One region of the Micromonospora sp. NPDC007271 genome, then DNA from elsewhere that is predicted to be linked to it. Evidence: riboswitches for the same ligand, from Rfam matches in the RefSeq annotation. Region 1 holds a riboswitch; the other holds the start of a gene.
The links. A riboswitch is a leader RNA that binds a small molecule or an ion and turns the genes downstream of it on or off. The one in region 1 is predicted to bind S-adenosylmethionine.
Positions count from the first base shown of each region.

Region 2: linked by a shared signal. The riboswitch ahead of ABZ570_RS12775 (aminotransferase class V-fold PLP-dependent enzyme) and the one ahead of ABZ570_RS27530 (hypothetical protein) in region 1 are both predicted to bind S-adenosylmethionine.

Region 1 is NZ_JBEYER010000099.1:16,313-20,665, reverse strand. It holds gene ABZ570_RS27545 (S8 family serine peptidase) at 1-37, shown strand, start outside; gene ABZ570_RS27540 (hypothetical protein) at 327-713, shown strand; gene ABZ570_RS27535 (hypothetical protein) at 802-1,953, shown strand; SAM riboswitch class IV at 2,328-2,448, shown strand; gene ABZ570_RS27530 (hypothetical protein) at 2,477-3,079, shown strand; gene ABZ570_RS27525 (hypothetical protein) at 3,244-4,353, opposite strand, start outside.
Region 2 is NZ_JBEYER010000028.1:3,997-8,349, forward strand. It holds gene ABZ570_RS12770 (PrsW family intramembrane metalloprotease) at 1-1,324, opposite strand, end outside; SAM riboswitch class IV at 1,349-1,466, shown strand; gene ABZ570_RS12775 (aminotransferase class V-fold PLP-dependent enzyme) at 1,518-2,813, shown strand; gene ABZ570_RS12780 (FUSC family protein) at 2,843-4,120, opposite strand; gene ABZ570_RS12785 (glycerol-3-phosphate dehydrogenase/oxidase) at 4,290-4,353, opposite strand, start outside.

The sequences.
Region 1 (4,353 bases):
CGCCACCAAGCGGAACGGATCCCGCCACCTCGGCTGAGCTGCGCAACGCCATCTACTGGACTGCGGAGTTCAACAAGGACGAGCTGGCGTTCGCCGAACCCGCCCATGCGGGCAGTTGCGGGGCCTTGTGGGAGACTCCCCACTGCGACGAGCCAGGCTGACGACGAGGATTCCCTGCGCGCCGGGGAGCTCGTTCCGGTCGACGGGGGAACTTGGGGCGGGCTGCTGTTCGACAACCCGAGAATCGGGCTTGCGCCGACCTTGACCTGGAGCTTTCGCTTCCCGTTCATGGAGGTGACCCGGACTACGGGAGCAGCCCGGTCTTCGTGGACATCGAGTGGCTGCCCCTTTCCGTGCCCAGTTGGCGCAGCATGGCAGGCCATGTAGTTCGGGGCGCGGAGGAACCGGCTGAGTGCAGCGTCTACTTCTTCCAGCACCACCAGTACGACCTCATCGATCTCGCGATCGTCGAGCAGCGGGACTTGAGGATTCATGCCCACGCCTCGCTGACGGGTGACCTGGACAGCCTTGGCATCGACCCTGTTACGGCAGACGCCTGGCTGCGCTTCACGGGCATCAGGGTTTACCTGGAGGCCGCAACCGCCGCTGATTCAGCACTCGCTCGACTCCAGGGCTTTACTGACATTACCGGTTTGTCCTACTCGCCAACGCCCAATAGCCCTTCCTTCCGATTTGCGCCTGCCGACTCCTGAGCGGTCCTCTCAGGAAACGACTCGACGCGTAGGGCCGTGGACGCAAGGATCTTTGGTTATGGCTTGGAACACCGTCCAGCCTCAGCCGGTGACCGGCGACGTGGTTCCAGTCCTGTGGCTGTGTGGCCCTCCCGGTGTCGGCAAGACCGCGGTCGGCTGGGATATCTACTCGGCGTTGATCCGGTCTGGTGTCCAGACCGGCTACGTGGATGTGGATCAACTCGGGATGTGCTATCCGGAGCCGGCTGGCGATCCCGGGCGACACCGGATGAAGACACGCAATCTGAATGGTGTCATCGCCGGGTACCGGGCGGCGGGAGCCCGGTGCGTGGTGGTCTCGGGCGTCGTCGACGCCCGTCACGGCGTGCACCGCGATGAGCTGACACAGGTGGCGTTGACGGTCTGCCGGCTACGGGCCGAGGAGGAGCAGCTGGCACAGCGGTTCGTCGGCCGGCAGGGACACAACGGCGGACTGGCACAGGCATTGCAGGAGGCCGCCAACCTGGACACTGGCACTGTTGCCGAGGTCTGCGTGGACACCAGTGGGCTCACCGTGGCCGACGTGGCGCGGCAGGTGCGCGACCGCGTGAGCGGTTGGCCCGGGCTGAGCGACCCGCAACGGCCGTTGTCGCCCGTCCGCAGCGACTCTGCAGACGGCCTCGGAGCTGGTGTGGACCCTGACGGGCGCGTGCTGTGGCTGTGTGGCGCCACCGGTGTCGGCAAGTCCACCATCGGTTTCCAGGTCTACCTGAAGGTTCTCGGCGCCGGGCTGACGGCGGCCTACATCGACCTGAATCAGATTGGCTTCTGCGGCCCTACGCCTGCCGATCATCGCCTCAAGGCCCGCAACCTCGCGGCCCTGTGGCGTACCTACCGGGACGCTGGCGCTCAGGCGCTGGTCATGGTCGGCCCGGCAGAGGACGAGGCGGCCCTCGGCGTGTACGGCGACGCGCTGCCCGCATCGGCGGTGACCGTGTGTCGCCTGCACGCCGACCGTGACACGCTGACCAGCCGGATCATGCTTCGCGGCCAAGGTCGTGGCAGCTGGTCGGAGCCGGGCGATCCACTGGTCGGCAAGCCCACCGCGCACCTGCTGAGCGTCGCCGACCAGGCGGCGCAGGAGGCGGAGGCTCTGGAACGAGCCGCGATCGGCCATCGGATCGACACCGACAGGCACACGATCGCAGAAATCACCGACCTGGTGGTGGCCCGAACCGGGTGGCCGGACCAGCTGCCATAGCCCACGCCATCACTGCTGGGCGACGCAGCTTCCGGGATGGCCCGCCGCTCGCTGACAGTGATCCGCTTACCTCAGGGGTGCTGGCGCCCATCGATATTTGGGAAGGGACGGGCGCCAGAGCCACCAGTGCCAGTAAGTGATCAGGTACTTGTTGGTTGCTTTCCCGGCTGTCCACGGTGAGTGGTCGCCCGGCAGTCGTGTCGTCGGAGAGCCGCAGCGTCAGGGCTGCGTCGGCCAGGTTCGAGCCGCCTCACCGCACGGTTCGCCGCTGACGAACAGTTCGACCAACACGACCGCTCACCGCGGTCGTCGCATGTCTCCCCGCCTGGTTCTCGGGGTTGCTCCCGGCGTCGATGATCTCTATGCTCCGTGGACGTCACGAGTGGTCAGCGTCAAGCCTCCCGGCTTGCTGACCCGGCAACCGCGCCACCCGCGCACGGTGCCCCCGGGAGAAGACCAGGCCGACCGCTAACTGCGGCCCGGCAAGAGCGGGTGCCTCGAGGCACCGGAAGGCGAGTTCACCGTGCCATTCGAAGAGCTGGATCTGGCCGCTTTCGCAGTCTGCCTGACCTGCGGATGCCTCCAAGGTGGTGTCCCGCGCGAGCAGCGGTGCCGCTGCCAGCCACGTACGCCGGACTGGGAGCAGCAGTGGCAGGGGCAGGACATCTCCAGCGACCTCGACCTGTGCGTGTTGTGCGTCCGGGACACGGTCACCACCCGAACCCGGTGGTCGTGGCTGGGCTGCGAAACCTGCCGGCACGTCTCGCAAGTCGTCGGCGAACGGTACGGCCACCGCAGCGCACTGCCACTGGGACGACACTCGATCATGAACGGCGACGTGGTCCAGCCGCCGGCGGCCACGGCCACCGAGGTCACCGGCTCGCTGATCGCCGCAACCCGGCGCTGGAACGCACTACGCGAATGGCGACAGGCGGAGTTCGACCGACTCGCCGAGCCGCTACGCGCAACGGGCCCGACCGTGCCCCTGATCGAATGGCAGCGGCGATGGCCACCATCGCTCGGGGCGAGCGTCGATGCCTTCGACCGCTACGGCGCCGTGCCCGTACCCACCGACCTCAGCAGCCTGCGACAGGCCCAGGCCAGGTTCCGATCCTCGGCGCGTTGACCGCCATCCCGGCGCAGCTGCTGTTGGTGGTGCCCGGCATCGTCGACGGCAGCTGCGTTGGCCCTCTCCTCGCCGGCGGTCCGTACCCCAGATGGCGCGCCACCGGACGCGCCGTCGTGGCTGGTGGTGCGGGCCAGGCCGGGACCGGCCGTTCTCGGTGCCCGTCATCCGACCTTGGTGAGCGTCCCCCAGCCGATCGGGCTGTCGGTACGTTCCCGGGTGAAGCGGAAGGCTACGGTCATGCGGCCGTCGGCGAGCAGCCGGAAGTCCAGATTCACCTCGCGGCTGCACTGAGATCCGGTGCGGATCTCCTCGGTCACCTGCAGCCGCCGAGCCTGCGCCACCTCCAGCGTGAGCGTGCCCTGACACTCGAGCTCCGGATACCGGACCGTGCCAACCTGATCGCCGGCCGCTCCGACCTTGAGGGTGACGACGCTGGTGTAGGGGCTTCGCGGACTGTTGGGCTGGGTGATTTGACCTCGCCATGTGCCGACGAAGGCCTGGGGCACGGAGCTGGTGGCAGGATCGGCGCCCGGCCAGAGCCGAGCGTCGCCGAGCACGCCGTACGGAGTGTCGGAAACCTCGCATTCGCCGGCAACCTTGATCGCCGAGACAACCAGTTCCCCGACGCCGCTCAGATCGATGTCCACTGGTTCGCTGCGGTCGGGCGACACCTCCACGGACTGGACGACGTTGCCGTCGAGCGTGAAATCGACGCGGGCGGTGACATCAGCGGGCGTCTCCCCGCTGAGTCCGACGAAGCTGCGCAGGCGGCGGTAGCCATGGCCGAGCTGGTATGTCAACGTGGCCGGCGTCCCCTCGCAGCCGACCCACGCACCGGTCGAGTGAGGATACGTTGAACCGTCGAAGACTCCGGTGACCTGCTGGCCGCTGCTTCCGGCGGCGGACGCCGACGGGTCGAGTGTGTACAGGTAGACGGACTTGCCGGTGGGTGCGGGTCCGGGTGCCTGTTCCCACCAGACCGATACGTCGACGAGGTCCGCCGCGGCGCCGCGGTCGTTGACCCACATGTCCGCCGCGAGCCGCCCCCACTTCACAATCTCGATGGCCCGGAGCCACCGCAGCGCCGCGACCGCCCGTTGCGCGTTCGGCGGAACGCGCCGATACGACTTCCACAGTTCCTGGTCGGGGTCGACTCCCCGCAGCCGCACCTCGTGCTCGAGCGTGTGCTGCAGACAGCCGGTCATTCCGCTCACCGCGCCAGCGATGTCGCGCGCGGTGAGATCCTCTGCCGTGCCGAGCATTCGGACCAC
Region 2 (4,353 bases), on a different contig from region 1:
AGCGCAGGTGGTAGCTCCGCCCGTCCCAGACGCCGACCGGCGCCTGCGGGTCCCGACCCACGAAGAACGCCCGGTACGCGGCGATCGCGTCCAGCAACTCCCGCTCCTCCCGCGTTGTCCGGTCCCGCTCGGCCGGCTTGCGGTCCAGCCCCCGGCGCATGCCGTCGCGCAGCAGCGCGAGCCGCGTCGCGGCGAACTGGTAACCCCGCATCGCCTTCACCCCGCCCTCGCCGGCCACCCGGCGGGCCCAGGTACGCGCGGCGTGCCGCCGGCCGAGGCTGCCCAGGGCCGCCACCTCGGGCGGGGTGAGCCAGCCGGCCCGCACGTAGTCCGGCAGGATGCGTTCGGTGAGCCGCCCCTCCCAGGCGCGCAGCCAGATCGCCAGCCCCACCATCGCGAAGAAGATCGGCACCATCACGCCGATGTAGCCGTACAGGACGATCACCGGCTGCCCGATGCTGACGGCGAGCGTGGGCAGCAGGTTCCACGTGCCGTGCAGCATCATCGCGACCAGCAGGCCGGCGATCGGGGCGAGGACGCGGACCCGGCGGTCGGCCGTACGGGCGGCGATGCCCAACCCCACCCCGGTCATCGAGGTGAACAGCGGGTGGGCGAAGCCGAAGAGCAGGATCCGCACGATGAAGATGGCGATCACCTGCTGGGCGCCGGTGGCCGGACCGTACTCCTGGACGCCGGCGCGGTAGCCGTATCCGCCGAGGTAGAGGATGTTCTCCACCATGGCGAAGCCGACCGCGGAGAGCCCGCAGTAGACCAGTCCGTCGGTGATCCCGGAGAACTCCCGGCGGCGGAAGATCAGCAGCAGGATGGGACCGGCCGCCTTGGTCAGCTCCTCGATGAACGGGGCGACCAGCACGGCGGTGAGCGCCGCGGGCAGCCCCCAGGCCTTGAACAGCCCGGCGAAGCCCTCGTTGACGTTGATCGCGATCGAGGTCGAGACGAACGCGCCCCAGGCGAAGCAGAAGATCAGGTAGCGCAGCGGCTCCGGCTCGTAGCGGTCCAGCCAGAGAAAACAGGCGACGAGCACCGGCACCGGCAGGATCGCCGCCACCACACCGACCAGCAGTGCTTGCGGTCCGAGGTTGGAGCCGAGCCGGTAGAGGATGAAGACCGCGCCGACGGCGATCACCAGCACCACCACGGCGAGCGCCACGAGCCGCGGCCAGCCGAGTCGGCGTAGCGGCATCCGGGGGGTCGCCGAGCCCGGCGGCGGGACGGCGGGCACGGGCGGTGGCGGAGCGTCGCCGGGCGGGGTGTCGGCCATGCGGTCAGCGTAGTCACCCGCGGGCCGCTGGTCCGGCCCCATGGGCGCGCGCTATGCTGCCGGGCAGGTCACGAGCGCCAGCGTCAAGCCCCGGCTTGCTGGCCGGCAACCCTCGTCGAGTTCGCGGTGGGGTGCCCCGGGTGATGACCGGGCCCAGTCCGACCGTGCTGGGCAAGCGCGGACCCCGTCCCGGTAGCCACGCCCCCGGGGTCCCCTGGACCCGGGAGGTTCCGGCATGACCGTCACCCTCGTACCCGCTCCGCCCCCGCTGGCCGAGCCGCCGGCGCCGGCCCGGCCGGACCCGCTCGCCGTGCTCGGCGTACCCGGGGAGATAAACCTGGACCACGCGGCCAGCGCGCCGTGCGCGCGGGCGGCAGCCGACGCGGTGGCCGCGCTCCTGCCCTGGCACGCGAGCGTGCACCGGGGCGCCGGGGCGCTGTCCCGACGCTGCACGCTGGCCTACGAGCGGGCCCGGCAGACGGTGGCCGACTTCCTCGGCGCCCGCCCCGGCGACCACGTGATCTTCACCCGGAACACCACCGACGCGGTCAACCTGCTCGCCCGGGCACTGCCCACCGGCACCACCGTGGTCACCTTCGCCGGTGAACACCACGCCAACCTGCTGCCGTGGCCACGCGGCTCGGTCCGGCTGCCGGTGCCGGCCAGCCCGGCCGAGGCGGTACGCGGACTCGACGCCGCGCTGCGCGAGCTGCGCCGGCCGGGCCCCATCGGGTCGGCGACCGGCACCCGACCCGATCTACCGGTGCTGGTCGCGGTGACCGGGGCGAGCAACGTGACCGGGGAACGCTGGCCGGTGGCCGAGCTGGCCCTGGTGGCCCGCCGGCACGACGCCCGGATCCTGGTGGACGCCGCGCAGCTCGCCCCGCACGCCCCGGTCGACCTGGCCGCGCTGGACGTGGACTACCTGGCGCTCTCCGGCCACAAGCTGTACGCCCCGTTCGGCGCCGGCGTGCTGGTCGGGCGCGGGGACTGGCTGGACGCCGCGCCGCCGTACCTGGCCGGCGGCGGGGCGACCAGTCACGTCGGTACCGCCACCCACGAGGTGCGGTGGGCCACCGGGCCGGCGCGGCACGAGGCCGGCACCCCGAACCTGCTCGGCGCGGTGGCGCTCGCCGCGGTCTGCGCCGCGCTCGCCGAGGCGGACCGGGACGCGCTGCACGCCCGCGAGCAGGCGCTGCTGGCCCGGTTGCGGGACGGGATCGCCGCCCTGCCGCACGTGGTGGAGCTGCGTACCTTCGGCCCGGACGCGCCCCGCGTCGGCATCGCCTCGTTCGTGGTCGCCGGCCGGGACTCCGCCGAGGTCGCCGCGTACCTGGCCGACGCGCACCGGATCGGGATCCGGGACGGGCTCTTCTGCGCCCACCCGCTGGCCCGGCGGCTGCTGGCCGAGGCGGGGGCGCGCAGCGGCCGGCGGGACCTGCCCCCGACCGCGCTGCGCGCCAGCCTCGGCCTCGGCACCACCACCGCCGAGGTGGACGCGCTGCTCGCCGCCCTCGCCCGGCTGGCCTGAGCCGCCCGAGGGCGAAGCGGGGGACGGGCTCAGCCGACGGGGGGCGCGGTGGGAGGTTGGGGGGCGGGACTCTGCTCGGTCCTGCCGCCCGTCCGCTGCTCCCGCTCGCCGAACGCCTGCCGGACCAGCCGGTTCGCCTCCTCCTGCTCGACCCCGGAGGCCACCATCAGGTCGCTCGCCGTGGTACGCACCTGCGCGATCACCACGCTGCCGGAGAAACCGACCCCCTCGGCGTACGCCCGGCCCGCCTCGCTGACCGCGCGCAGCGAGCGCTCCCGGGCACGCTGCGGCTCCTCCCCGACGGCGAACTCGTGCCGGAGCAGGCGTACCGACTCGGCGAGGTGGGCGATCGCGGCGGGCATCGGCTCGGGGACCGGTTCCTCGTCCTCGATCAGGGTGACCGAGCGTCGGATCAGGGTGCCGCTGTTGCGCATGGCCCGGTCGATCGGGTCGGCCGCCTCCGCGTAGTGGGTCAGTTCGCTGCGCCGGTGCCAGCGGGCCGGCGAGATGGTCACGGTCTCCTTGGCACCCTCGATCGCCTCCGAGAACTCGGCCAGTTCCGCCTTGTTCTCCCGCAACCGGAACAGCGCCCGCTGCGCCGCGGCCCGATCGCGCGTGCGTAACGCCTCCGCGCAGACGTCGAGCTGCCCGGCGAGCAGGTCCAGCGCCGGCCGGGCGGCCCGGTTGATCACGCGTAACGGGTTCAGCGGCAGCAGGATCGAGGAGACCAGCAACGCGATGCCCCCGCCGATGGCCGCGTCGATGAAGCGTGGCACCTCCAGGTTCTTGGTGGAGGGGCTGAGCGTGACGATCAGTACGGCGGTGGCCGCCGCCTGGATCACGACGGCCACGCTCGCCCCGGCGAAGATGCTCAACAGGATCGCCACGGTGACCACCACGCCGAGCTGCCACGCGCCGCTCCCCAGGACATAGATCAGACCGTCGCCGAGCGCGACCCCGATGGCCACCCCGACGATCAGCTCCACGGTCCGGCGGAACCGCTGGCCCACGGAGGCGGCCAGGGTGCCCACCGCGGAGATCGGGGCGAACACCGGCTGCGGGTTCTTGAGCAGCCGATGGGAGATCACGTACGCCAGAGCGGCGGCCAGACCCGCCTGGAGGGCGAGGCCGGCGGCGGTGCGCACCCGGTGCAGCCGGTCGTGCCAGGTGGCTCTGCTCCGGTCCCGCAGCTCGTCCATCGCCTTGGAGATCCGGGCCGTGTCGACGTCGACCAGCCCCTCGCGCCGCAGGAACGGCAGCCGGACACGCCGCAGGAACGGCGGTCGTCGGTCCCGGGCAACGGCCATGGCCGGGACTACCCGTCCCACACCCGGTGAATCCTCGCGCCCAGGACGGCGGCGCGGCAGACTCCCCCGGGTGGACGAGCTGATCGAACGGTGGCGGGACGGGGCCCATGCGGCGGGGGCGTCCGGACCGGGCCGTCCGTGCCGAGCCGCTGCACCAGCCAGGGGCCGCCTACCGCGACGACGGCAGCTCGGCGCTGTCGCCCTCGCCGCCCCGGTCCGCCGCGAACCCGCGC